One region of the Cellvibrio sp. genome, then DNA from elsewhere that is predicted to be linked to it. Evidence: predicted binding sites of a transcription regulator. Region 1 holds the regulator's gene; each other region holds the start of a gene.
The links. The regulator sigma-54, encoded in region 1, starts transcription at its own class of promoters, with help from an activator protein. The targets are predictions, from matches to a motif close to TGGCACANNNNTTGCNNT.
Positions count from the first base shown of each region.

Region 2: the regulator sigma-54 is predicted to act here: its motif matches at 1,091-1,108, upstream of flgA (flagellar basal body P-ring formation chaperone FlgA).
Region 3: the regulator sigma-54 is predicted to act here: its motif matches at 3,169-3,186, upstream of ACWA6V_RS08810 (flagellar hook-length control protein FliK).
Region 4: the regulator sigma-54 is predicted to act here: its motif matches at 1,064-1,081, upstream of ACWA6V_RS13500 (PEP-CTERM sorting domain-containing protein).

Region 1 is NZ_JBRFPI010000512.1:16-2,476, forward strand. Features, by position in the region: partial or broken gene ACWA6V_RS20515 (HPF/RaiA family ribosome-associated protein) at 1-87, opposite strand, end outside; gene ACWA6V_RS20520 (RNA polymerase factor sigma-54) at 202-1,848, opposite strand; partial or broken gene lptB (LPS export ABC transporter ATP-binding protein) at 2,052-2,461, opposite strand, start outside.
Region 2 is NZ_JBRFPI010000021.1:521-13,157, reverse strand. Features, by position in the region: gene ACWA6V_RS02475 (CheR family methyltransferase) at 1-16, opposite strand, end outside; gene ACWA6V_RS02470 (chemotaxis protein CheV) at 71-1,027, opposite strand; gene flgA (flagellar basal body P-ring formation chaperone FlgA) at 1,251-1,955, shown strand; gene flgM (flagellar biosynthesis anti-sigma factor FlgM) at 2,143-2,463, shown strand; gene ACWA6V_RS02455 (flagella synthesis protein FlgN) at 2,554-3,030, shown strand; tRNA gene ACWA6V_RS02450 (tRNA-Arg) at 3,202-3,277, shown strand; gene ACWA6V_RS02445 (hypothetical protein) at 3,543-3,785, opposite strand; gene ACWA6V_RS02440 (DUF2177 family protein) at 3,810-4,214, opposite strand; gene ACWA6V_RS02435 (error-prone DNA polymerase) at 4,335-7,445, opposite strand; gene ACWA6V_RS02430 (Y-family DNA polymerase) at 7,452-8,972, opposite strand; gene imuA (translesion DNA synthesis-associated protein ImuA) at 8,972-9,733, opposite strand; gene ACWA6V_RS02420 (VRR-NUC domain-containing protein) at 9,935-11,602, shown strand; partial or broken gene ACWA6V_RS02415 (DEAD/DEAH box helicase) at 11,586-12,637, shown strand, end outside.
Region 3 is NZ_JBRFPI010000108.1:537-7,673, forward strand. Features, by position in the region: gene fliJ (flagellar export protein FliJ) at 1-430, shown strand, start outside; gene ACWA6V_RS08795 (STAS domain-containing protein) at 622-927, shown strand; gene ACWA6V_RS08800 (ATP-binding SpoIIE family protein phosphatase) at 979-2,688, shown strand; gene ACWA6V_RS08805 (Hpt domain-containing protein) at 2,744-3,076, shown strand; gene ACWA6V_RS08810 (flagellar hook-length control protein FliK) at 3,258-4,823, shown strand; gene ACWA6V_RS08815 (flagellar basal body-associated FliL family protein) at 5,051-5,620, shown strand; gene fliM (flagellar motor switch protein FliM) at 5,631-6,701, shown strand; gene fliN (flagellar motor switch protein FliN) at 6,691-7,095, shown strand; gene fliO (flagellar biosynthetic protein FliO) at 7,106-7,137, shown strand, end outside.
Region 4 is NZ_JBRFPI010000213.1:8-6,902, forward strand. Features, by position in the region: partial or broken gene ACWA6V_RS13495 (TonB-dependent receptor plug domain-containing protein) at 1-557, opposite strand, end outside; cobalamin riboswitch at 680-871, opposite strand; gene ACWA6V_RS13500 (PEP-CTERM sorting domain-containing protein) at 1,231-1,872, shown strand; gene ACWA6V_RS13505 (TonB-dependent receptor) at 2,114-4,471, shown strand; gene ACWA6V_RS13510 (5-methyltetrahydrofolate--homocysteine methyltransferase) at 4,573-5,892, shown strand; gene ACWA6V_RS13515 (M15 family metallopeptidase) at 6,041-6,652, opposite strand.

The DNA of each region.
Region 1 (2,461 bases):
GTGCGTTAAACGTTCTACTTTGCTGGTTACATACTCTCTCATGGAATCGGTAACTTCTACATGGCGACCGCTGATATTTATTTGCATAGATACTTCCTCTCGCTAGAAACAAAACGGTTGCGGCTGGCACAACCTCGCATTACATCCATGAATTTTTTTGATCCGAACTTTATTGGTACTACAACTAATACAATTAAATAGCTAAATAGTTTTGCGTTCATTCGACGGTGGAATATTGAGTGATTCACGGTATTTGGCGATGGTGCGGCGCGCCACTTGAATCCCCTGCTCGGCTAGCAGATCGGTAATCTTGCTATCGCTGAGCGGTTTTTTCGGGTTCTCGGCGCTCACCAATTTTTTGATGATTGCGCGAATCGCAGTTGATGAACATTCGCCGCCGCTGTCGGTGCTGACATGGCTGGAGAAAAAATATTTCAGTTCAAAAATACCCTGCGGGGTATGCATGTATTTTTGTGTGGTCACACGTGAAATTGTAGATTCGTGCATCTCCACAATTTCGGCGATATCGTGTAGCACCAGGGGTTTCATCGCCTCGGGGCCGTAATCCAAAAAGCCGCGCTGTTTTTCCACAATACAACTCGCCACTTTCAGCAGGGTTTCATTGCGGCTCTGCAAACTTTTCAAGAACCAGCGCGCTTCCTGCAAATTATCTTTAAGGAAGGTGTTGTCGGTGCTGGAGTCGGCGCGTTTCACCATGGAGGCGTAGTCGGAATTGATGCGCAGGCGCGGCGCAATATCCGGATTGAGTTCCACTATCCAGCGGCCATCACGCTTTTCAACGAATACATCAGGTACGACATATTCGGTATCGCCGTTGGCGATCATATCCCCCGGGCGGGGATTCAAACTTTGGATTAATGCCACTGCCTGGCTTAATTCAGCTTCTTTCAATTTGGTGCGGCGCATCAGCTGGCGATAATCGCGGCTGCCGAGCACTGGCAAATATTGCTTGGCAATTAATTTTGCCGATTCCAAAAACGGTGTTTTCGGATCAAATTGCTGTAGTTGCACTAACAGGCATTCAGATAGATTTTGACTGCATACACCGCAAGGGTCGAATTGTTGCAAGCGGTGCTGCACTGCTTCAACTTCGTCGAGTTCCAGTTCTTCAAAATCGCCGCGCATACCTTCAAAAATTTCTTCGATGGTGATGGACAGCATGCCGCTCGGTTCCACCGCATCGATAATTGCCATCGCCAGTACGCGGTCGCGATCCGACATGGGCGTCAGGTTTAACTGCCACATCAAATGGTCATAGAGCGAATCAGTTGCGGCGCGGCGACTTTCAAAATCATTGTCTTCGTTGTCGTAGTTGCTGGAGCTGCTGCTGGAGGACGATTGGTAAACATCATCCCAACTGGTATCGACCGGGAGGTCGCTGGGGATGGAATCGCTCCAGTCGCCGCTGTCAGCACTAAAGCCATCACCTTCGCCGTATACATCGCTATCGCCAAAACTTTCACTTTCACCTTCACCGAAGCTTTCACCGCCTTCGGAATAGCTATTGGTTTCGCTGTAGTTGTCGGCTGTGCTGGAGGAGAAATTTTCGCTCGCGGTAAAGTCGGTGCCGTGGTCAGTGCCAGCTTCAGCGGCTATCTCCAATTGGCGGGTGTAATCCGCTTTATCCAGTTCGCTCCCTTCGTAATCATTGGTGCTGCTGGGACTATCGAAGCTTTCTTCCACTTCCAGCATGGGGTTGGATTCAAGCGCTTCCTGTATTTCTTGCTGCAGGTCTAACGTCGATAATTGCAAGAGGCGGATGGCCTGTTGCAATTGCGGAGTCATGGTCAGCTGCTGACCGAGTTTGAGTTGGAGAGATTGCTTCATTATGTGAACGACAAACCCTTATAACGCAGGATGGAAAACATCAGATAGGTGGAGTTTAGTCAGGGTTTGGCGCGCAAGCAATAAGCTTAAGCAAGCTTTATGCCTAATGATCAAATAATGTTACTTGTCAAGTTGTTTGTGTGTTGCCTAAGGTGTTGCTGACGGGCGGTTGGTAACACCGGAGGTGACGGGTTTAGCCATCTTTACAGCCGGAAATGCTCGCCTAAATAGACTTCGCGTACCTTGCTGTTGCTGAGTACGGTTTCGGCATCGCCCTCGGCAATAATGTGCCCTTCGCTAACGATATAGGCGGTCTCACAGATATCGAGCGTTTCCCGCACGTTGTGGTCGGTTATCAGCACGCCGATACCACGGTCTTTAAGATGGCGCACAATTTCTTTGATGTCGTTGACTGAAATAGGGTCAACACCGGCAAAGGGCTCATCGAGAAGGATAAATTTAGGGTCGGTGGCCAGCGCACGGGCGATTTCTACCCGGCGGCGTTCACCGCCTGAAAGTGCCATCCCCAGGCTGTCGCGAATGTGGGTGATATGGAATTCATTAAGCAACGATTCGAGCTTTTCCTGGCGCTGGGTTCGATCCAGATCTTTGC
Region 2 (12,637 bases), on a different contig from region 1:
ACTCTTTATTAATCATAGGCTTCCAATGTAAAACAATTGCCGCGCGTCAATTCGCAACGGCAATACAAAGTCAGGCTTCTTCAGGTGGCAACAAACTTTCACCGGTAATCGCCAGGACGCGATCATTTACGCGTTTTGCCAGCTCATCCGGATGGAACTTCGCGAGAAAATCATCTGCCCCCACCTTCCGCACCATGGCTTCGTTAAATACACCACTGAGAGATGTGTGCAGGATGATATGCAGTTTTTTCAGTTCAGGATGGTTGCGCACCTCAGCTGTAAAAGTGTAACCATCCATCTCCGGCATTTCGATGTCGCAGATAATCATGATGAGCTCTGCGTAAGGATCTTTTCCTTCTTTGATCAAGTCAGTTAAGTATTGGAAACCTTCTGCGCCATCTTTTTTGACAGTGGTTTTAATTCCCATTCCTTCAACTACACGCTGGATTTGTTTGCGCGCGATAGTCGAGTCATCAATGATCAATACATGTTTTTGTACTACGCGATCGGCGATACCGTCTTCAATCACACCTGCGCTAACTTCTTCTCGCGCCGGTGAGACCTCGGCAAGGATTTTCTCTACATCAATAATCTCCACCAATTGCCCATCAACCTGGGTGACAGCAGTCAGGTAATGCTCGCGGCCTGCTCCCTTTGGTGGTGGATGAATATCGCCCCAATTCATATTGACGATGCGTTCAACAGACCGCACCAGAAAACCCTGTGCGGTGCGATTGTACTCGGTGATGATGACAAAGCAGCTCTCGATATCCGGCAACTCGCGGCGGCCAATCGCAAGGTTCATATCCATTATGGGTATGGTGCCACCACGGATATGGGCAACACCACGCACTACCGAGCTACGACCAGGAATCGCATTGAGTTGCGGGCACTGAAGCACCTCCTTTACTTTGAAGACGTTAATGCCATACAACTGCTGACCGCCAAGCCGAAACAACAGGAGCTCCAGACGGTTTTGCCCAACCAACTGTGTACGCTGATTGACACTATCCATTACACCAGCCATGCAATTACCTCATTTATTCTCAAATTTCCGGCTCAGGTCATCTGCAAATTGGCCACAGCTATACGGCACAGTATTTGCTTTGATGCTTAGTAAAGCAGCTTAGCGGCAAAAAAGTGTCAGGCTTTAGTCGTTAATGATCCAGACTGGCACTCAGTTCTTACCCTTGAGGATAGGACAAAATATGGAACTTCCTAGTTTTTACAGAACTTTCTTGCGGAATATTTTGCGCCACAGTTCGGGCGTAGCTGCTGCATCAGCTCTATTGATCACCTACTCGTCCACTATTGGTGCCGCACCAGTTTATCCACCACTGCAATTGAAACAGGACATTGCCAGTTTTTTGGCGAAAGAGTATTCAACGATTGAGCATGAACGTATCGACATCAGCGTAAGCAATCTGGACAACCGCCTGCGCCTGGAGACCTGCGCATCACCACCCATATTCACCACTCAGGACACGACAGGTTACGGGGGAAACATTAGCGTTAAAGCCACGTGCGAAAGCGGCAAGAAATGGTCAGTACACGTCCCGGCACAGGTCAATATTTACCGCCCAACGCCTGTGGCGCAGGGCAATATCGCTCGCGGCGAGCTAATCACCGGCGAGCACATTACCAGCCAATTGATGAATATCAGTGATATCCGGCAGGCTTTTCTGACCACCACCAGCGACATTATTGGCAAACAAGCAAAGCGGAATATTAGCCGGGGCGAACCCTTTAAATCTGCCGCTCTCGATGCCCCCACTGCGATTAAGCGCGGTGAAATTATCATCTTGGAAGCGCTCGCGGGGAGCATCAAAGTCAGTAGCGCAGGCACCGCAATGACCGATGGCCGCATAGGTCAAACAATCAGGGTGCGCAATAACTCATCTGAGCGAATCATCAGTGGGATAGTTGTTCGGCAAGGGGTAGTCCAAACCCTCTGAATTGTGAAAGTTTTTTTAATTTATTGCTAAAGTTAAGCAACAGCTGGCCGATAGCCTGCTAGGGACTCTTTAAATACACAGCGTTGGGCTAGATTAAAGAGGATCCTTTGTCACGACATAGCAACCGCGGCATTTTTACAGTTAATCGCTGATGGGGTTAATCGCCATTGGCAAACAGGGGAACAAAATGAACTTTAACACCAACAACTCACTGGACTCTGTGGGCACCAAAGGTACCCGCAGCAAGCCCGCAACACCGAACACGGGTGAGGCAAAAGCACCTGTTCCTGCCGATATTGCCCCCGCAAACAAGGGCCTTGGTGATCAGGTGGTGCTGAGCCAAGAAGCGCAAACTTTGGGGCGCCTGCAGGCCAAAATCAATAATGCGCCAGATGTTGATATGGATAAAGTCGCCGAAATTAGACGCGCAATCGCTGAAGGCCGCTTCGAGATCAACGCTGAGCGTATTGCTGAGAATATGCTCAACCAGAACGATCTTCTGGGCTAAGAATTGCTTTAGGAGTTAAACGCACTCTCCCCCGGAGTGTTTTTGATTCGCTCGATTTAATTTGTGTCACCCCAAAATGAAGAGGTTGCTATGTCTCTCGATATCACTTTACTGCGCCAGATGATTACGCAGGATTCTGCTGCTATTTCCCAACTCAAACACTTGTTAGCGCAAGAGCGCATCTTGCTTGAACAGCGCAAACAAGATGAACTCCCACAAATTATTGAGCAAAAGGCCATACTGGTCGAGCAGTTAAATAACAGCGCCAAGCAACGTCAGCAAATACTGAACGCACTCAGCTTACCGGCTAATGCAAATGGTTGGGATTTATTTCTGCAGCGCAATGCAGCCACGCTACCACTGCGCGATGAATGGAAAATGCTGGTAAGTGAGTTTGAAGACTGCCAAAAAATGAACGACATCAACGGCAAAATGATCGCACGCTCCCAACAAACACTAAGTCATCTGCTCGGGTTGCTACGAGGTAAAGTTGCAGCACCAGCACTGTATAATGCACAGGGTGCTAAAACCCAGTACACCTCCTCCTACACAGTCGCCAAGGCCTGATCACCACATAACAAAAAGGGCGCAACCTTGGGGTTGTGCCCTTTTTTGTTTTTAATGTCCCGTCCTGAAATAGGTTTACACCTTGGATTCTGTAGAAAAACTTCTTACAATGCCCGCCGCTTAGCGCAGCTGGTAAATTCCTACACCGGTTTTTTCGCGTTAACCCATCAAGTCCTCATAGCTTAAATGGATAGAGCACCTGCCTCCTAAGCGGGCGATCCAGGTTCAATTCCTGGTGGGGACACCACTTTATTATTGCTGTAAAAAAATACCTCATCGCCGAAAAACTTCCTTCATCGCCTTCTCCTTTGCAAGCTTATTAAACAGCTCATCCAGATAGAAGATTTTTTGTATTAACTTTTATCCAGTGTGATCGAAGTTAAATTCAAGCACGACAAAAGCTAAACAACTAATTCTTCAGGCTCCGCAGATACATCAAATAACTCCCCGAGACACCCATTAGCACCTGCGAGCAAAAGAGATGGACTCTTCATTACAAAGAATAGGAGAAATCACGGCCAAGGCGCGGGAGTAACGCTCACGTATTGGGCTCCGCCCTCAGAAGGCTCAGGCTCCAAGGTTTGCGCATCGAGCCCACAAGCAATTTTGCGAAACTCCTCCTGCACGCCTGCAAAGGCATCTTTGTGTAAAGAGTTTTCGTTGTTAGGATTGTTTGCAATAATCCATTCGATCAACGCGTTGATTTTGCTGTTTACCTCCATGGCAAATGCCACTTTTTCCGGTGCTTTAGACATCGCCTACTCCGCTATTAATGAATATTAATGTCCGGCAAATATTCTTGCCGCATAAAATCCTGCCAGCGCAGAAACGGCACTGACAAAAGCGCCCCACGCAATATCGACTAACGTGAGGGATAAAGACCAACCTTTTAAAGTTGCCATATTGGTCAGGTCATAACTGCCATAGGCAATAACACCTAATCCCAAGCCCAGACCGACGGCCATTAACCAGTTTTGCTCGCGCAGTGCCGGGCTGATAGCAAATAAAACCAATCCTGCCAGATACAACACATAAAAAATTATCGCCGGAACGATTCTGACTTCTACGGACATGAGCTCCCCCATGTGTGATTGATAGAAACTTTTAGCGATCAGGGTTAACCAAACAAAGTCCATTACACAAAATACAACCGCCGCACCGAGATAAGCAGCAATGTAGGGCATAGAAATTCACCATCACAAATTAATAATGATCGCAGCCAGGAGAAAAAAGGTCTGTGCGGTAGCTAACGTGAAAGGAGAAATCGAATCATTCGTTGCAGGTATTGATAGAGAGAGTAAATACTAATGAAAATCGCGCGATTTTAGCGACAAAGAATCAATACGCGCTGAATAGTCATGTAATTGGCCTGCGATAACATGAACCACCGGGCTGGAAACATTATCGTTATTCACTTCAACTGTGCCTTTGATTAACAATAATCTGGACGTCAGCAAAGCCTGGCGAAATGTTTCCTGGGTGCCCTTCCACACAATGACATTGATATTCCCGGTTTCATCCTCCAAGGTTAAAAACAATGCACCGCTGGCAGTACCGGGGCGCTGCCGTCCGGTCACCAAACCGGCGACGCGGACAAAACTGCCGTGACGGAGATCTTTAAGTTCAGCGTATGTTTTACAACGGTTAAATGGATATTCATTTCGCAACAATGACATCAAATGCGGGCGCAAGCTCAAGCCAAGCGTATCGTAGTCATTCAATACATCCTGCTCAATCGTCGGGGCAGCCGTAAACAAATCATCCTGATCAGTAGTTTCTGCATCATCCAACAATTCAGAAAAAGGATTAACCGCCGCTGCAGCCCAACGCGATGCATGCCTGTCACCGGCTAAGCTGCGCAACACATCGGCAGATGCAAGATATTGCAAATCGATGGCTGTTAAGCTTGAGCGTCGAGAAAGATCTTGTAGAGAACTGAATGGTTTTTCAGCTCGCCATACCTGCAACAATTGTGCCTTGTTGTGATCCAGATTTTTTATTTCACAAAAACCCAAGCGTATTCCAAATGGGTGAGAAGAAACAGACGCTGCAACTTTTTCCAATCGATGCTCATAGTGACTGCAATTAATATCTACCGGCAATACTGCAATATCATGGCGCCGCGCATCTTGAATCAATTGTGATGGCGAATAAAATCCCATCGGTTGGCTATTTAATAACGCACAATAAAATGCTGCTGGATGATGGCATTTTATCCAGGATGAGGCATAAGCCAGCAGCGCAAAACTCGCAGAATGGGACTCGGGAAATCCGTAGCCACCAAAACCTTTTACTTGCTCAAACAAGCGAATGGCAAAATCCATTTCGTAACCACCTTGCAACATCCCATCAATAAATTTTTTCTCAAATTTCATTAACGTACTGTTTTTCCCCCAACTTGCCATAGCGCGACGCAACTGATCTGCTTCGCCGCCGGTAAAACCGGCGGCCACCATCGCAAGGCGAATGACCTGCTCTTGAAAAATAGGAATTCCAAACGTTGCGCCTAATACTTCTTTTATCGCATCGTTGGGCGAGTCGTCTTCTTCAAGTCCATTCCTACGCCGCAGATAGGGATGCACCATGCCACCTTGAATTGGACCGGGGCGAACAATCGCAATTTGTACTACCAAATCATAAAACTTTCTCGGCTTCAAACGCGGCAACATCGACATTTGCGCACGCGACTCAACCTGAAAAGTTCCTACGCTATCGCCTGCGCACAGCATTTCATAGGTAGCGGGATCTTCAGGTTCAATATCTTTTAATGATTGAATAGCCGGATTGTAGCTATGGATATAATCGAGCGCTTTACGCAATACCGTCAACATTCCCAATGCCAGCACATCAACTTTGAGCAAACGCATAGCTTCAAGATCTTCTTTATCCCATTGGATTAAGGTGCGATCTGGCATGGATGCATTTTCGATAGGAACCAAATCGCTAATTTTATCTTGCGCAATAATAAATCCCCCCACATGTTGGGATAAATGCCGGGGAAAACCGAGAATCTGGCTTACCAAAATAAAAAAATGCTTCAACACTTGTTGTTGCACTTGCAAACCGGAAGCTTCAATTCGTTTAACAAGATCGACAGGCTTATCCCACCATGCGAGCGACTTTGCCAGTAAATCAACCAATGTATCTTCCATGCCCAAGGCTTTACCCACATCACGCACAGCACTGCGTGAACGATAAGTGATAACAGTCGCTGCAATAGCGGCGCGCTCTCGCCCGTATTTAGTGTAAATATATTGAATAACTTCTTCGCGGCGGGAATGTTCAAAATCCACATCAATATCCGGTGGCTCATCCCGCTCTTTGGAAAGAAAGCGCTCAAATAGGACCTTGATTTTGTCAGGTGAAATTTCTGTAATGAACAAGCAATAACACACCACACTATTGGCTGCAGAACCTCGTCCTTGGCATAAAATATTCTGCTGACGAGCAAACTGCACAATGTCGTAAACGGTTAAGAAAAAATATTCGTAGCTTTCTTCTTCAATTAAACGCAATTCTTTTTCAATTGTTTCTTCTACATGAGAAGGAACACCATTGGGCCAACGATCATGTTTTCCATAGTAGACTAGCTTGCGTAAATATTGAATGGGCGTGTAATTTTCAGGAACTAACTCTTCAGGATATTGATAACACAACTCTTCCATAGAAAAAGTACACAAATCAGCGATTGTGCAAGTCTCCTGCAATAATGTATCAGGATACAGCCGCGCCAATTGCTCAAGGGATTTAAGATAAGCTTCGGCATTAGGTTCAAGCCGTGTGCCTAGCTCATCTATAGAAGTATTGTGCCGAATAGCAGTGAGGGTATCTTGTAGTGGTTTGCGCTCTTTGCTGTGCATCAACGCATGGCCACACGCAACCAGCGGAATATTTTTCTTGCGACTGAGCGCCAACCAGCGCGGAAATACTTCTTGCTCCCCACCCCATAATTGATGATCAATACCAATCCATAACCGATGTTTAAAGGCGTTATAGAGTTGATCGATCACCGTTTCCGGTTCGATAATATCGCTGCCTAATTGCCCCAACCAAATGATTAAACAATGCTGCAAGCGGAAGCGCAGATCTTCAAAATGCGCTTCATATTCGCCCTTGGATGCACGGCGACGCGCAAGCGTGATAAAACCAGAGAGTTCCGCATAAGCAGTGCGCGTCGGAGCAAGTACGACCAAACGCATGCCATTACTGAGCGTAAAACGGCTACCTACAATTAATTTAAACTCCAACTCTTTCGCTGCAACAAAGGCCTTTACAACACCAGCCAATGAACACTCATCGGTAATCGCAATCGCGTCATAACCTAATTCAGCAGCGCGATGCACATATTCCGGCGGATGCGAAGCACCGGTCAGAAACGTAAAATTGGTCGTGCTGAATAAATGGGCGTAGCGCATGGAAAACTACCCGTAAATACCTTGCACAAACCACTGCTTTTTGTGCAAATCGCGAAACACCCAGAGGCGCACATAATCGTTGCGCTGTGCTAAAAAATAATCGCGCGCACTTGGCGCTTTCCACCAATTACCTTGCAAGCGCTCAGGGCCAGAGAGCAAGGTTAAATATCCACGCCAATACAATCCCCGCTTGCGCACTTCAATTTCAATCGGCGATTTAAATAACCAACACGGCCGCAGCGATGCTAAATGGCGATCTGGCAATTTCTGGTTAGATGGCTGGTTAAGTGCAATGAGCTGATTGCTTTCTTCGGGAATATAACTATCGCGGTAGCTGAGCTTGTAAATGCAGGCATCACCCAACCGGGCTTTTAACTTTGCAGCAGTCGTCGTAAATGCCTGGCTATTATGTTTGCGCCTGGAATCAAACTCCAACAATTGCGAGTGCGTTTGAATGGGCTGGATATTGCGACAACTCAATGTGAGCGTATCCACCTCAAAAGGAAGGTCGCGGTTTTCCAATTGGATCAAGGTGAGGTCAAAAAATAATTGCCAGTGGCTTTGCGCTGTATCGGCGTAAATCGCCATAACCTCTTTGCTGTGATAAATATCGGCCAGCGTCCATTCAATTTGATGGGTTTCCCATTGGCGCTTGCGTAAAAAATCGGCTAATTGCTGCAACAAATGTTCGACCGGCACTTGCAGCTGGTCAATTTGATGGATGGGATATTCAAACTGGATTTCTTCATTAAAAAACTCCTGCGGCTTATACATCACCACCGGTTTTTCAAACAATGACGATTGCTGAAAATCCTGATCGATACCAAAAATATCGCATAGTGTTTTTGCGAACTCTTGCCCGAACCGCTTTTTGATACTGCTGATCGATTGCGCCGCAATTTGCCGTGCAATATCACCGAAAGTTACAAAACCGGTTTTTTCCAGCGTATCAACTTGAGCGGGATAATCATGCAACAACTGAATCGGCAATTGCTGCAATCGCTCCACAAAAACCGGTTTGCTTTCATTGCCGTGAATATCGTAATGAACAAAGGATAACAGCCAAGCCGCTTGCGCCGAGTGCGCCAAGCCTATCGCCAGAGTCAGATTTTTTGCGGCAAAAAATTGCAGGACTTTTTCAACAAACGCGTGTACACCACCAAACAACATTAAGCAGCTGGAAATTTCCAACAACAAGCCTGACTGGGGAACCTGTTTGCTCGTATAGGTTTCGATATAAGGGGTAAACGCATACAACTGAGCTGAAAGTTCAGCTAATAACCGCTGCTCAGATGAAAGATCGCGCTCTTGATGAACACATCCACTCAATAGCTGCGCGGTCGATGCATCCATGCCCTGCACTACACCTCTGGCTATAGCTGCAGCATTTGCCCAGATCACATGCCGCTGCTCAAGAATTGCTAAAGCGGCATCATGGTGGAGATCAATCGCAAGCGCGTGGGCAGGTAAATCCGGCAAGCGCAGCGCGAGCCAAAGGCGATCTGGACGAGAAGTTGCTCGCATCATTACTTACGGCCACGCCGCCCTCCGCGCTGGGGCCGAAGATGAACCACATTGGATTTGGGCTTGCCGGTTTGATCCAGCAAATGATGCGACGCAAAACCTTGCCAGTTATGCGGCAGCGGCAATAACACCGGCTGCATCAGCGCAGCCAGCTCGCCTTTTTGTTTGAAGATATGCACCTGCAAATCCTGCGCTTGCAGGCTAATGGTCAGGCGCAAACTGGCTGGTGAACTTTGCTCGGCAGCTGCCGCCGGGCGAAATAACACATACAAACCCTGCCCCTCTGTGGCCGCCAATTGGCATTTGCGCAGCTCCGTGTAATTCAAAGATTGCGTTGGCTGCCACGCCAACACTGCCTCGCAGGTATTGGCGCGGGTTAGCTCAATAAAACTGAACAGGAAATCAGCCTTGTTGCTGCTCTCCACTACCAACACTCGCTCCAGATCTATCCCCGCCTTGATCAACGCTTGTGCAAAAGGCACGCAGGGAGGGTTGAGTAATACAATCAAACCCTGGGTATTAGTTAATGCCGGAGTCAACAAAAGCCATTCCGATTGCACAAAACCTTGCTGACAGACCTCAACCAAATTAGCGGACGGCCAGCCGCCACCCAGCAACTGCGCATTCAGCTCGCTATAACCCGTATCCCGCGTAGGTGATGGCGCGAGCCTGTGCGAGCCACCGCGCCAGATATCGCGACGGCAAAGCAATTGCTCCAAATCCGGGACGCTTGTCAGCGGATTATCGGGGGGATTGGGGGTCATAGTGGAGGTTTTTCAGGACTCGATAACTGTATTGATATACAGTATAGTGGCAACCCCCTAATCAGCGTCAAGCAAAAGCATTAGACTATTTTGCACTAATCGAATCGCTCAATTGGGGTTGTATTATTTAACATTCAACAAAATGTCTTGTGGCAATATGTTTTATAAATAAGGCCTTCGATCGCTTGGATTTACGCAGCAATGAGCCAATCAACAACAAACACAGCTGATCTCGCAGCGGATTATTACCTGACTAACTTCCAGTTTTTGGTGGATTGGGTATTGCAACGCTATGCGGATTTACTCAGCGCCGATGAACTCCATTTTCTTGCTTGCTTCCAACAGTTACCGCGCACCAGCCAATGTTTATTAGTGCGCTTATCCAGTCGTAAAGGCCCGTTATTTCGCCACGATAAATTGCACTATGCCGAGATAGAATCCATTGAGCACGCGGCGACTGAATTAATTGCAGCCGGCCTGCTCAGCGATAACGCCTTACTCAGTATTGATGAAGTCGCAAACCTGCTTACCAAAACCGAGTTGCTCAATCTGTTCAAGGAACATTTACAGGGAGCAAAACAAGCGCACAAAGAAAAATTGATTGCACAACTGACCGAACAGTTTCCAGAATCGAAAACCTGGCAAGACTGGACGAACCATCAACTTGGCACAACTTATCGGCTGGATAACCAAGCCATTATCAGTACCTTATTGTTATTATTTTTTGGCAATGCCTATCAAGACCTCACCGAATTTGTGTTGCAGGATTTGGGCTTGTATCGCTATGAAAATTACTCCATCGATCACCAGCACCGCATTTTTAAAAATCGCGCGGAATTGGAACAATACCAACAATTAATCCAGTTGCGCGATGAGTTGCAACTCGCAGCAGAAATAGAACATTTAACCAATCTTGCCAATCGCATTCCCGCGCAGCTGAACCATGCAGGCTTGCAGCGGCGCCGGGCGCGCTTGTGCAATCAATTAGCCTATGAACTGGAACGTGCAGACGAGCACACACTCGCACTCCAACTCTATTGCCAAAGCCATTTGCCACCCGCGCGTGAACGCCGAATCCGCCTACTGGAAAAACAGGGCGATATTGCGGGCGCATGGCAACTGCTTGGTGAAGTGTTGAATTCACCTTGCGATGAACATGAGCTACAAGTTGCCCAACGGATGGCGCCGCGCCTTGCTAAAAAAGTGGACGAAACTATTGTCAAACAAACACGCGCTCGGGTTATCGAGCAACAATTAATCCTGCCACAATTAGTCGATGAAAATAATAATATCCTGCGCGTTGAAGAAGTTGTGCGGCAATTTGCCCACACCGACGAATCGCCCTGCTTTTATGTCGAAAACTTATTGCTGACCGGTTTATTTGGTTTATGGTTATGGCCGGAAATGTTTCGCGGCATTGATGGCGCTTTTGCCAATCCGTTTCAAGCAGCGCCGCTGGATTTGTATCAGGAAAATTTTGTTCGCAATCGCCCCGGCATTCAGCAATTGTGGCAATTATTGGATGACAACGAACACCATGACCATATCCTCAAATTCTGGCGCGATAAAAACAGCGTGACCAATCATTTTGTAAACTGGCAATTTTTAGAACAGGAACTGCTTGATCTCGCGCTCCAGACAATTCCTGCCGCACATTTAAAAACTATTTTTAAACGCTTGTTATTTGATATTAAAAGCAACCGCAGCGGCCTGCCCGATTTAATCCAGTTTTTTCCTTCCTCTAATAACTATCGCATGATTGAAGTGAAAGGCCCCGGTGACCGGATTCAAGACAACCAGCAGCGCTGGCTGGATTATTTTGCCGCAAACACAATCCCCGCCGAGGTTTGGTATGTTGACTGGCAATAAGCCCAGAGCGGTTGCGGTAAAAACATTGGTCGCGTTTGCAGCCAAAAGCGGCAGCCTCGACCGCCGGTTTACGCCCTCACCTAGTGGTCAGGAAGGTATCGAAGGCCATCAGCGGGTAACGAGCAATCGCTCATCCAATTATCAAACCGAGGTGAGCTTGAGCATCACTTACGGCGATATTACCTTTCGCGGCCGCGCTGATGGTTATGCACCGTCTGACCATTGCATCGAAGAAATTAAAACCTTTTATGGCGACGTATCACGCATACCGGAAAACCATCAAGTACTGCATTGGGCACAGGCCAAATGCTATGGATGGATGTATTGCGAAACCCACGGCTGCGATGAAATTAATCTCGCACTGATTTATTTTAATTTAACCGATGAAAAAGAATATCGGTTAGAAGAAACCTGGAGTGCCGCAGAGCTAAAAGAATATTGTGAAAACCTTGCAGAAAAATATTGCCAGTGGCAGGCACAGATTAACCAGCGCCTTGAGCAGCTCAATCACTGGATTGAACAGCTACAATTTCCCTATGGCAGCATGCACAGCTCACAACGGGTAATGGCAGAAGCTGTGTACAAAGCCGCTGCAACCGGGCGAGTGGTATTAGCAGAAGCGCCCACCGGCACCGGCAAAACCCTGGCGGGATTATTTCCTGCCATTAAATCCATGCCCCGCACACCGGTCGATAAAATTTTTTATCTCACCGCCAAAACTACCGGCAAACAATTGGCGCTGGAAAATATCCGCCTAATCGCCAGTGATAAAAACGGCTCTGCCACACCACTGCGCACATTGGAATTAACCGCACAAGAAAAAGCGTGCCTTGAGCCCGACAAAAAATGCATGGGCGATTCCTGCCCTTACGCGTTTGACTTTTACACCAAACTGGAAGCCGCACGCCAAGCGGCTTACGCAACGCCCGTACTAGATAAACAAGCACTCACGGCACTCGCTTATGAATTTGAAATCTGCCCGTTTTACCTCAGCATGGAAATGAGCCGTTGGGTCGATATAGTCGTTGCCGATGT
Region 3 (7,137 bases), on a different contig from region 1:
GCAGGTGGTGCTGACATTGGCTGTGCGTCAAGAGGATGAAGCAGCAAAAAAGCTCAGCCAGTTTCGTGAGCAGCTTGCACAAGAAGAGCTGCAACTGGCGGATTTACGTGAGTATGCCGCGCAGTATCTACATGCCCAGGGGGAGTTGCGCAAGGGTGTTCTTGCTCACGAGTTGATCAACTACAGTACATTCATTAATCGTCTTAATGAAGCTTGCCGCGAACAAGATGCAAAAGTGCAGCGTTACAAAGCGATATTTGAATCCTTGCAGCAGCAATGGCGCGTTAAACATCAAAAACGAAAATCCATTGAAGATTTAATTTCCCGTTTACAGCAGGAAGATAATCTTCTGCTCGATAAACGCTTGCAGAAAGAATTGGATGAATTAAGCTCGCAGCAGTTACAGCGGCAGTCCGACAATGGCCAGTAACCCGGGCCCGCAATGCAATAGTTATTGTAAATTGGCCATTTAGAGCGGTTTTGTCGCTTACTTGTTATGTTGTATAAGTCCCCAGCAACTATGGTTTTATAGGCTATCCTTAGGTTGTGCTGGTGCAGGGTAGTGGGTCACTTCCTGCCGACTGTATCAGGAATGTTCAGAGTTTTTTGATGAGGTAAGACATGGCGATCACGTCAACAGTTTCCCCTGATGGCAATCAAGTCACTATTTATATCCAGGGCCGCTTCGATTTTAGTTCCCATCAGGAGTTTCGCGGTGCTTATGAAAAGCTCGCCCAGGCTCCCATTTATTATCGTGTTGATTTGCAGGGTACTTCTTATCTGGATAGTTCGGCCTTGGGCATGTTGTTGCTGTTGCGTGATTATGCGGGCGGCGAACAATCCAATATCCAGATTGTGAATTGTGCACCTGATGTGAAAAAGATTTTATTAATCTCCAACTTTGAGCAATTATTTGATATCCAATAGGTGGCCATGCATGTCCAAATTGCGTGTTGAGTGATGTATGGAAGCGATTTTATGAATGATCTCCGGCGTTTAAAAATTCTGGTTGCCGATGATACAGACACTGACAGGCTCATCCTTGAAAGTATTGTTCGCAAAGAAGGCCATCACGTTGTTTCCGCTTGTAACGGGCTTGAAGCGATTCAAGTCTACTCCGCTGAAAAACCCGATATTGTATTGCTTGATGCGCTAATGCCAGAACTGGATGGATTTGGTGCGGCACGCAAGATCAAAGAGCTTGCAGGCGATGAATTAGTCCCTATTATTTTTCTCACATCTCTCTCCGATACGGAATCTCTTGTGCAGTGCCTGGATGCTGGCGGAGATGATTTTCTCTCCAAGCCCTACAACCGCATTATCCTGCAAGCGAAAATAAAATCTTTCAACCGCATGCGTGAAATGCACAGCACTATGCTGACGCAGCGCAACCAAATCGTGCAGTACAACAATCGTTTACTGCAGGAACAAACGGTTGCCAAACACGTGTTTGATAATGTCGCACATAGCGGTTGCTTGAACGCCAGTAATGTCCGTTATTTTTTATCGTCGCTCGCGGTATTTAACGGCGATGTACTGGTCGCAGCTATGCGCCCTAATGGCAGCATGATGGTGTTGCTCGGCGATTTTACGGGCCATGGTTTGCCCGCTGCAATTGGCGCTATGCCTCTGGCGTCAACTTTTTACGGTATGGTGCCGAAAGGCTTTTCCATGACCGATATCTTGCGTGAAATAAATGGCAAGTTAAAAAACATTTTGCCCGTCGGGATTTTTTGTTGCGCCACCATGATGGATATCAATTTTCGCAAAAAGCGTTTGAAAATCTGGAATGGTGGTTTGCCTGATTGTTTTGTGTATCACCATCAAGAGGGCAATATTACCCCGGTTAAATCAACCCATTTGCCGCTCGGTGTGTTATCCAATCGCGCTTTCAAAGATAACTGTGAATATTTTGAGTTGCAGAAGGAGGACCGGATTTTTGTCTGGTCAGACGGTATTCATGAGGCGCGCAATGCAGATGGCGATATGTTTGGTGAAGGTCGATTGAAAGAGGTGTTTAGCCGCAACAGCAAGCCTGAACTTTTATTCAATGACATCATTGAAAGCGTGCAGCAATTTGTTGGTAGTGGTGAAAAAGATGACGATTTATCCTTGCTTGAAATTCGCATGGATGAACCTGCGCGGGTAAACAGTTTCGCTAAAGAAGCCAGCGACAAGTTTGGCAACTCGGAAATTGAATGGACTATGGGGTTTGAAGTAAAACCCACCAGCTTCAAAGTGTTTGATCCATTGCCTATGCTGCTAAATGTTCTGATGGAGGTGCCCAGCTTACGCGCGTTTAGCAGCACGCTCTATACCATTCTCGCCGAGCTATACACCAACGCCCTTGAGCATGGCGTACTAAAGCTGGATTCTGAACTTAAAAAAACACCGGATGGTTTTTCCGATTATTATGAGTTGCGCGAGCAGCGAATTAATCAGGTCACTGAAGGGTTTGTACGCATTAATATCTCCCACAAGACCAATGAAAATGGCGGCCTATTAAAGGTGCGCATTGAAGACAGTGGTGATGGTTTCGATCATCAGCAGCGTTCTACCGACAATCTATCGTCATTTGGTTATAGCGGGCGTGGTATTGCGCTGGTAGAGAAACTTTGTGGTACCGTTACCTATCTGGGATGCGGTAATATCGTTGAAGTCGCTTTTTCATGGATGAGCGATGATTGATTCATGTTGATGAATTAACCCTGACCATTCCCCCATACGAATGAGATGCCGGCCAATGGAACATCTGGACTACGACACCTTAAATACGCTCAAGCAAGTCATGGAGGATGATTTTGCGTTGCTGATAGATACCTTTGTGCAAGATTCTACTGACCGTATCAGCACCTTACGTGCGGTTATTCAGGGTAGCGATGCCGATTTGATCCGCCGTGCAGCCCACAGTTTTAAAGGGAGCAGCAGTAATATTGGCGCTCCGCACTTGTCTTCATTGTGCGCCGCACTGGAAAAAAAGGCGTTGGAAAAGCGACTTGAAGCCTTGGATGTTGACCTGGATTCCATCGAAAGAGAGTTTGCCCAAGTTATGATTCTGTTGCGTTCTCTGCCCTGATTAGCGATTTATTTTTACCCATTTCACTTTCCCTCATTCTGCCTTATTGATCGACAACTATCCCGACCCGGGGTGGGGCTGTCATCGCGAATTGGCACCCGCCTTGCAAAGACTCTCCTGAACCGAATTGTTGGCTGATCAAGCGGCAAACCCTTGCCGTGATCAAGAGCAGGAGCAACAGATGAACAATGGCAATCTTTTGAATAGTCTATTAGGCATAACCAACGCAAACCCAGCGGTGAGTAAAGCCGCTGCTGCTAAAGCGCGTGCCGAATCGACTGAAAAATTCCAGCAGGCACTTGAGCAAGTGCGGCCAGAGGTTGCCGCCCGCAAACCGGTTGCGCGCAAAGAAAATCCGCCTGCCGAACCCGTGGCTGCCCGCCCAGCGCCAAAACCTGCAGCCCAACACAATTCACCGCAAGAAACGCACAAGGCGGATGCACCGCCTAAAGCGCGCAATGATACCCAGGATTCAGCGAGTAAAGCGGTAGAAAAGTCAGAGGCAGCGGTACCGGATAGGGGAGTAGATGAGCCGGTGATGGACGAACTAAACAAAGAACAATCAGCTGATTCCCAACAGCAAACACTGGCGGGCGAAACTCAAAAAGGTGAGGTGGAGAGTCAATCTGCCGATGACATAACCATTGCGCTGGACAGCCTCTTATTGGTGGCTCCCGTGGTTTCTAATGAAGGAAAAGTTGAGGAAGTGGTGGCTTCACCTGAAAGTTTGCTCAATACCGCGACCCCCCGGCCGTTGGTTTCAGGTGAGTCTGTAAATGAGGGTGATATTGGTTTGCCATTGGATAACTCTGTGCTTGATCCAGACGTGTTGGCAATACAACAGCCATCTCTTGTGCCTGTTGCACCTGTAGCGTCGGAGGTTTCCATAATGCCAGAGCTAGCGGCAGGTGCATTATTCGACAGTCAGTCACCCTTGGTGCTGACTACCCAGATAGCACCGGGTCACTTGGCTTCACTCACCATCACCGATGCCCCATCGGCGCAGCCAGCCGCTCTGCAAACGGTGGGCGGAGCCTTGCCTGGAAACTTGTCAGGTGAGCTGGCTCTGGATGACGCGGAGACTGAAACCGATGTATTGGCCGGCGATGGCACTGTTACAGATTCTGGGGAAAACCCTGATTTCCTGCTGCTTAACTCCAAAGCTGCGCTGAATAAATTGGCCGAAACCTCCATGACTGCTGCGACACTGGATAAGACAGCTCCCGCCGCTGATTTGGCAAAACCCGCACCGGTTAGCGCAGCAATTGAAACATTGACACGATTAGCCGAGACGCAATCACCTGCTACACGGGCATTTGTTGTTCAAACGGGAGTGCCAGTAGCAGTCGGTACACCCCAGTGGAGCCAGGCAGTGGGAGATAAAGTCCTCTGGCTTGCAGCACAAAATGTGAGTTCTGCTGAAATACGCCTCGATCCGCCCGAGCTAGGCCCTATGCAAGTCAAGGTGAGCGTCAATCAGGATCAGGCCACAGTGACTTTCACCAGTCCGCACCCAGCAGTGCGCGAAGCCCTGGATCAACAATTGAACCGTCTACGCGAAATGTTCTCCGAGCAGGGACTGAATTTGGTGAATGTGGATGTATCCGACAAATCCTTTGCCCAACAGAAGCGCGAACAGGAGGAGTCTGCTAAAAATTCAGGTAGTCATGGGTTGGATGAAGATGAATTGGCACCGCTGGCCATCACCCAGGCTATTTCCATGCGTCTGGTTGATCATTACGCATAGTTTTAATCCGTTCCTCATCAGTTAAGCCTCTTTTTTTTGCCGGGAACCTGATCAGATTGCTCAGGTTCTCTACATCTTTGTTTTGCATCAGATTTTTTTACTCATTCTAACCACCTTTCTCACGCTCACCCTCGCAAACCCTCTATCCGCTGCTAAGCTTTCAAAGGCGATACTGGCATAGGTATTGCTCAAACCCTTTTAGCCTTTGAAAGTGACGGAGTTTTGACATGGCGGCAGCCCCCAAAGCAAAAACTGATGCAGGCAACGCTGATGCGGCTGCAGATGGAAAAAAGAAAAAAAAGAAATTGTTGTTAATCATTGGTCTGGCGGTAGCACTGATCGCAATCTCCATCGGCGGTACTATTGTGGCATTAAAATTTTTGGCACCAGCGCCACCGGCGGGTGAGGCTGCAGAAGAAGAGCAGGCAGAATCGACTTTGGCGCCTGCGCTTTATTATGAAATGACTCCTAACTTTACGATTAATTTTAATGTAAATGGTCGCCAGCGTTATTTGCAGGCGGCAATCACCTTGTTGTATCGCGATCCCTTGCTGGAAGAGTTATTAAAGTTACATATGCCGGCAATTCGCAATGGTTTGGTCATGCTGTTAAGTGCCAAAAATTTTGAAGAGTTACAGACAAACGAAGGGAAAGAAACTTTACGGGAAGAAGCGCTGGAAATTATTCGCAGCCAATTGCAGAAAGAGCAAGAAGCCCTGGTTACCAGTGGCAAAAGCGAAGAGGTTTCCCCCTCGAATGTCGAACAAGTGTTGTTTACCAACTTTGTAATGCAATAAGGAAACCGCTGTGCAAGATTTACTCTCGCAAGACGAAATTGACGCGCTCCTCCACGGCGTTGATGACGGTGACATAGATACCGAGGGCGATGCTGAACCCGGTACGGTAAGAAACTACGACCTCACCAGCCAGGATCGTATTGTGCGTGGGCGCATGCCCACGCTCGAAATGATCAATGAACGTTTTGCCCGCTACACCCGCATCAGTATGTTTAACTTATTGCGTAGAACTGCCGATGTTTCAGTTGGTGGTGTGCAAATCCAAAAATTTGGCGAGTATGTCCATACGCTTTACGTGCCTACCAGTTTGAATATGGTGAAGTTTCGACCTTTGCGTGGTACGGCATTAATTATTCTCGATGCGCGCTTGGTTTTTAAATTAGTGGATAACTTTTTTGGGGGCGATGGCCGCCACGCAAAAATTGAAGGCCGCGAATTTACCCCGACTGAATTGCGCGTAGTGCAGATGGTATTAAATCAAGCATTTATCGATTTAACCGAGGCCTGGAAAGCGGTTTTCCCTATCAATTTTGAATATGTCCATTCAGAAGTTAACCCCTCGCTTGCCAACATTGTCAGCCCCAGTGAAGTCGTGGTGGTGAGTACGTTCCATATTGAATTGGATGGTGGCGGCGGTGAAATGCATATTACTGTTCCTTATTCAATGATCGAACCGATTCGCGAAGTGCTCGATGCCGGTTTGCAAAGTGACAGCGATGAGCATGACGAACGTTGGGAAAAAGCCTTGCGCGAGGATGTGCTTTCGGCAAGTGTGGATTTGGAATGCGACATCGTGCGGCGCGACATTACCCTGCGCGATATTGTTGATTTAAAAGCGGGAGATATTATTCCAATTGAATTCCCTGATTATCATGTATTGACCGCCAATGGTGTTCCTATGTTCAGGACCCAGCTAGGTCAAACCAATGGTTTTCTCAGTTTGAAAATTCGCGAATTTATTGACCGTCGCAGTGCTTACAATATAACCGGCACTAAAGGTGATAGCACAAAAACCGATGAAACAACTAATACTAAAGAAGAGCGTGTGACTGCAACTAAAGGTGGAAAAAATGGCAAATGATGATGTTGATCAAGACTCAATGGCCGATGATTGGGCTGCCGCTATGGCAGAGCAGGCTGATGTTGATGAAGCCATGGCCAGCGCAGTGTCGTTTGATGAATTAAAAAGTGAAGTGCTTAAACAACCGCCGGGCAGTCCGGATCTGGATGTGATTCTGGATATTCCAGTGTCTATCTCGATGGAAGTAGGGCGCACTTCAATTACGATTCGCAATTTATTGCAGCTCAACCAAGGTTCGGTAATTGAATTGGATCGTCTTGCCGGCGAACCGCTGGATGTATTGGTCAACGGTACATTGATCGCGCATGGCGAAGTAGTGGTGGTCAATGAAAAATTTGGTATTCGTATGACTGATGTTATCAGCCCTGCGGAACGCATTAAAAAACTGCGTTAGGAATAAAAGAATGCCCCTCGTCTTGTTAACAAAAATCCTTTC
Region 4 (6,895 bases), on a different contig from region 1:
TCAGTACCGATGGTTGCACTGATTGATCCATCCACTTCACCAGCAACCGCACGACGGGTGATGATATTGATCACACCACCAACCGCTTGATCACCGTAAAGAACACCCGCACTGCCCTGCACAATTTCAATGCGCTCTACATCTTTTAATGAGACGGTATTTAACGCAGGTGCAGCGAGTGACGGATTATTTAATTTGCGTCCATCCACCAGCACCAACACGTTGTTAGCACCCGACAAACCGCGCATGGAAGCAGTCACATTGCGCGCGCCGCTACCGTCTGAGTCTGTTAATTGAATCCCCGCTTGCGTGCGCAACACTTCAGATAATAACTTTGCACCACTTACGCGAATTTCTTCTTCAGTGATAACTTTAATTTGTGTCGCAACCGGCATCTGCACGGTTTCGCTGCGTGTTGCGCTCACATAAACGGTTTCAAGCTTTTTCTCTGCCGCAAATGTTATTGGAGCGATGATACAAACAATGGCAGCACTCAGGCTGCTGATTAAAAACGCGCGCGATTGGACGGGCATTTGGTTAGTTGACTTTCTAGACATGAGATTCCTCAATCCTAAATGGGATGAGGGAGGGAAAGCGGAAAAAGAGGTATGGACGCAGCCCAAAATACACACAGATTTCCACCGATGTTGCCCTCCGCGACATCGTGAACAAAAGGAGCTATGGCTCCGGGTGTGAGGCTGGTATCGGACTCATGCTGCAAGCAGCATTTACCGTTGCGGGGGCAGTGTCGGGGTTGTATCACCTTTACTCTCTATTGGCGAATACGCACCGACTTCCCATTGACTCTGATCCTGGCGCTCTCGTTACAGAGAGTAATTGCCCATCAGACACCTCGGCGCGCAAGTTACGAGGTTACTTAGGGCGAGTCAAGCGCCAATAACCCATCTCGATTTTACCGATTCAGGCATCTGCCTATTAATAATTAAAAAGTCTATTTCGATATAACTGATAGAACCGTCAACGTCGAAATGTTTTACAGTGCACATAATTATTGCTTGATCTATCACCTCAAAACCCTTGCGCACCAAGCCACAGCATAAATTGGCCTCCTTTTTGCTCTACATTTTTCAGCAATCCTTTTTAGGGCAATATAAAAAAAAGATTGCTTTTCTGATTCTTCCCTAGTTCATGTTGTTCCCGATATTTTTCGGGGAATAAACAACACACCGGGACGTATATTTAAATTCTAAAGTTTAGGAGAACTTTACTATGTCAAACTTTCTCACCAAATCATTGCTCGCATTAACTGCATGCTCTGCACTCTTGTCTTCTGTTGCTTTTGCAGTACCAGTTACAGATGTTCAGGAGTATGCGAATAACACCGCTACCGAATATTTTGTTGACCAAGACGCTAACAAATACAACTCACCCTATTACAGAGGCGCTCAGGAAGATTGGGGCTGGAACCATGCTGCTATCGCAGGTACCTTCACCTCAATCGTGTTGGATATTTCTGCCTTTGACGTAGATGAGTTTGCTCCAGGCTGGCAAGGTGAAATCGACATGATTTATGTGTTCGATGGCAGCAGCTGGTTAGGTATGGGTAATCTGGACGGCGCAAATGATATTTGGGCTTTCACTTCTATCGATTTGACTTCATACAGCTGGGCACAAGCTCAGGTTAATGCTGGCTTGCAAGTCAAAATGGATATCGATTTGAATCAAGAAGGTTGGTATGTCACTTTGGGTAAAGCAACCCTGACTGTTGATGGCGGCAACCAACAATGCGTACCAACTCCAGGCGTTCCTTGTACTCCAGTGTCAGAGCCTACCTCTCTCGGTTTGCTTGGCTTGGCGTTGGCCACCCTTGGTCTTGGCTTGAGACGCAGAAAAGCAAAAATCGCTGCTTAATAGCGATTTAGCTTTTGCCCCAAAAAGCCCCATCCACAAGATGGGGCTTTGTTGTTTTTATAGCCCTGCCTTTTCCTCAAACCTCTCCCCGACAGATATTTAAACACTCCACCGCAAGCTTTGTTGCCCACGTAAACGTTATAGTATAACATCACAGAAAATTTCAATCGCTAGTCAACCTGACTGGCAAATCTGTTTTGCTACTGTTGTGGAGAGAGAGATGTTGGTTATCAAGAAAAATATGACTAAGTCCTTGCTGTGCCTGGCAATAGTCGCCGCCAGCCACTCGGCAATGGCGCAAGTGCAAGGCGTGGTGCGCGATGAACAAGGGCAGCCAATTGCCAACGCCAGTCTGGATGTGGTGGGTTCCAACCTACAGATACGCACCAATGCACGCGGCGAATTCAGCCTTCCTATCCAAACCGGTAAAGAAGTCGAGCTGCATGTAAAAGCCCCGGCATTTATGCACAAAACCTTTCATCTTGCGCAGGGCGATCAACCTGCCGAGCTGGTACTGAGCAGCACCGCAATGGAAGTGGTGAATGTGGTTGGCCTGCCTTGGCACGCATCCAATATGGAATCGGCGCAGCCAGTGACTGTGCTGGGTGGTGAACAACTGCGCGACCGCCAGGCATCTACGCTCGGTGAGACGTTAAAAAATGAAGTCGGGGTCCACTCCAATTATTACGGCCCGGTGGCGAGCAGCCCGATTATCCGCGGCCTTGAAGGTCCGCGCGTCTTGATCGCCCAGAATGGATTGGACGCTGGCGATGCCTCACGCGTTGGCCCCGACCACGCCGTGGCAACCGAAGCCTCAACCGCGCGCCAGATAGAAATCCTGCGCGGCCCTGCCACCTTGTTTTATGGCAGCGGTGCGATTGGCGGTGTGGTGAATATCGTCGATGACCGTGTACCGCAAGGCACCGATACCTACGGCGAATGGCGTTTGGAGCGCGACTCCGTCGCCAATGACAAACTTGTCTCCGCCAGTGGCAATACCGGCGTGGCCAATGTGGGTTTGCATATGGATGGATTCTGGCGTGAAGCAGACGATTATAAAATCCCCGGCGCTGCAGAAATCGAAACTCATGAAGAGCACGAAGAGGAAAATCACGCAGAGCACAACGAAGATCGTTTAGCCAACTCATCCACTGAAGCAAAAGGTTTTAACCTGGGCACCAGTTACATTGTGGATGAAGGTTTTGTCGGCCTTTCCTATGGACATCTTGAACGCCAATACGGTATTCCCGGTCACGGCCACGAAGGCGAAGCGGTGGATGTTTACGCCGATTTAAAACAGGACCGCGTGCAATTCCTGAGTGAACTCTCGCTTGACGACGACTGGTTCAGCGCAATCAATACCCGTTTTGGTTTTACCGATTACGAACACAGCGAAATTGAAAATGGTGCGATTGGAACGACGTTTAACAACGAGAGCCAGGAAGCGCGTATCGATTTATTCCACCACCCACTCGCGGATTGGCGCGGTGCAGTGAGTGTGCACTACAAACACGCCGACTTTTCGGCAATTGGTGAAGAGGCATTCACACCACCCAGCGATACCAGCAGCGTCGCATTGGCGGTAATGGAAGAGCGTCACTTTGGCGATGTGCTGGTGCAATTAGGTGCGCGCATCGAACAAGTCAAAGTATCAGCAGACAACATGCGCGTCGATTTAAATGAACATCACCATGAAGATGAAGGCGATCACCACGACGAATACTTAAGCGTATTTTCTATCGATAACGAATCAACACCGTTTAGTGCCTCCGCCGGATTGGTGTGGGATTTCACCCCCGGCTACAACCTCGCCTTTTCTTACACCCATGCAGAACGCTCACCTTCTGCAGCAGAATTATTTTCATTCGGCCCACATATTGGCTCGGGCTTGTATGAAGTGGGCGCACTGCTACAAGTCGTGGAAGATGAAGCAGGTGAATTTCATTTTGATTTGACGCGTGCGGATATCGAGTTGGAAACCTCCAACAATATCGACCTTTCGCTGCGCAAATTCGAAGGCGATTTTGGTTTTATCCTCAACGCGTTTTACAACAGCATCGACAATTATTACTACCTGGCCGATACAGGCATGACACGTGAAAGTGCGCATGACCATGCAAGTGAAAGCGGTGAAGATGAACACGAACATAGCAGCGAATTACCGGTATTTATTTATCAGGCGCGCGACGCAAACCTCTATGGTTTTGAAGGCGAAATCATTTGGCAATTGAGCACGCCGTTCAAACTCAGCCTCACCAGTGACTATATTCGCGCGCAATTGGATGAAGGCGGCGATTTACCGCGCATTCCACCATTTCGGGTCGGTGCGCGCGGTGAATATGAAATCGGTAACTGGCGCGCCGAATTAAGTGGCCAACATTATTTCGAACAAGACCAAACCGCTGCCTTTGAAACCAACACCGACGGCTACACGCTCATTGATGCGCAAGTGAGTTATTTGTTCAGCGACCAACTAAAAATTTATCTCAAAGGCCACAACCTCACTGACGAATACGCACGCGTGCACGCTTCCTTCCTCAAGGATAAAGCTCCGCTACCCGCACGTTCATTTGCAGTAGGTATTAGCGGCAATTTTTAGTCCTTAATTTATTCTAATCCACTAGGCATTAGTCATGCCCGCGCAGGCGGGTATCCATAACTATTGTCTGAAATAAGCAGTCTTCAAAAGGTAAACGAGAAATGAAAACAAATGTGCTACCGAGCCTTACATTGTTATTTGTTGTCGCGCTTCTCAGTGGTTGTGGCGGCAGCGATACCAAAATTGTTGAACGCGAACCTGTCCCTATCGACGATGACCATGATCACGATGATGAAGTAACAACACAGGGACGCTTGTTAATTTCCATCAAAGACCAAGCTAAAGTCAGTGTGGTTGATCTCAATGAGAAAAGCGTCTTACATGAAATGGCTGTGAGTGAAGCGCCCAGCGCGCTCTACTCAAGCCCGAACAATCGCTACGGTTTTATTATTCAGCGCACTGCTGACCGCGTTGATGTTATCGATGGCGGATTGTGGCAAGAGGATCACGGCGATCATTTACACGATTACGAGCAAGCTCCAAAACAGATGTTGTTCAGTACCAACAAAACACGACCAACACACTTTACCGGCACCGATAAACAATCCGTGATTTTTTTTGATGGCAACGGCGAGACTGCCACACCCGCCAGTGTGGGCGTATTTACTGAAACAGATATTACCAACAATACCGCAGGCACAGTACTGGAATACTCTACCCATATGCACGGTGCAGCCCAAGGGCGTGGGGATTATTTAATTTCCACGGTGCGCGATGCAACCACCACCAGCACCCTGCCTGACCGGGTTGCGGTTTATCGCGCGCACAATGGTTACTTTGTGGATGAAACTATTTTCAACGAAACCTGCCCCGGCCTGCACGGCAGCGCACAAAATGAAAACCAAATTGCGTTTGGCTGCACGGATGGAATCTTGGTTATCACCCAAACCGGTACGACGTTCACCGCGAAAAAAATTGCCAACCCCGCAATTTTTACCGGTACCACCCGCATAGGCACTGTGATTAGCGACAATTCTGTGGATGAGTTTATCGGCATAGCGGCAGGGCAATTTTATGCAATCAATACCAGCACCAATACCATCACCCCTGTTAATTGGATTGATGCCAGCATTACTCCTGCACCCACAGCTAGCAGTTATGGTTTTGCCGACGACGGAGCGCTTTTTGTAATTTTGGATAATCAGGGCAAGCTAACTATTTTAAAAAGCGACGACTGGAGCCTTAAGGCACGAGTACAAACCATTACCAGCGATATCACAGCACTGCCTACCGGCAGCAAATTTGAACTAGCATTAACACCAGGGCACTTTGCGTACGTGAGCGATCCAATTGCCAACCAGATTAAACAAATACATTTGGATGAGGCAAAAGTGAGCACCACAATCCAATTGGATTTTGTACCTAATAAACTGACTTGGTTGGGTATTGCAGAACCTACAGCAGGAGAACACTCGCACTAACCAGGGAAAATTTATTGATTAATTGTGGCAGACGGCTTAAGCGGCAGCGGCTGGAGTGTAATCACCCGCCGCTGAATTAACACTCCGATTTATGGTTTTTATGTCTGGCAGTATAGAAGCTAAACGGATGATTCACCAAAACAGGGCATTAGCTATATACGCCTTTGCCTGACGCTTTGCGCGCACGCAATTCAGCCAACATATCGCGCTCTGCCAAGTTGGCGGCCCATAGTGGCCGCAGTTGGTAGTGGGGTTGGTCGACAATGGTTTTCCAATTGCCGCCCCACTCCAAACCTAATTCCATCCCCAATACCCCCACCGCTTTGTATTTGTGAGAATCCCCCAGATATTTAGCCCCCTCAAAAATACCTATATCAAATGCGATACCAAAATTGTGGTTGGAAAACCCACCCTTTGCATTAGTGACTTTATTACCCGGCGCGGTTCGCCCCTGCGCATACAACGCATCTTGTTCTTCATAGGTACGCAAACCGCTCAGGATTTTTATCGACATGCCATTCGCACTGGCCTTTTGCACCAGCGCACGCGCAAAGGGTTGGACTTCCGGCAGGAGGGTTGCGATAGTTTTTTCACTGCGCGCATCAACGGGTTCCAAAGCGCCCACCACTTGCACCATTTCAGCTTTAGTGACCTTACAGATTTTTTTATAAATCGCACCCCATGTTTCCGGCCCGGCTTTACCATCCACGCCTATACCCAACTCTTGTTGTATTGCAGTAATCATTTCATCGATACGCATGCTGCTCTCCTTAAACATCACAGGGTTAATGATGGAGTTTTAACGCACAAATAATGACGCAGGGAAACGGCTCTACTAGAGCACAGGTACACGAATGGGTAAATGCCGTGAATAGCACAAAAGCGAATAATCAAAAATTTGCATAGCATTAGTTGTTAGTGCATATCTGCTCTACAGAAAAATAGCGAATACAGATTCTGAATATACTGGATTACCCATAGAATTATTTAGTTAGGCAAGAGA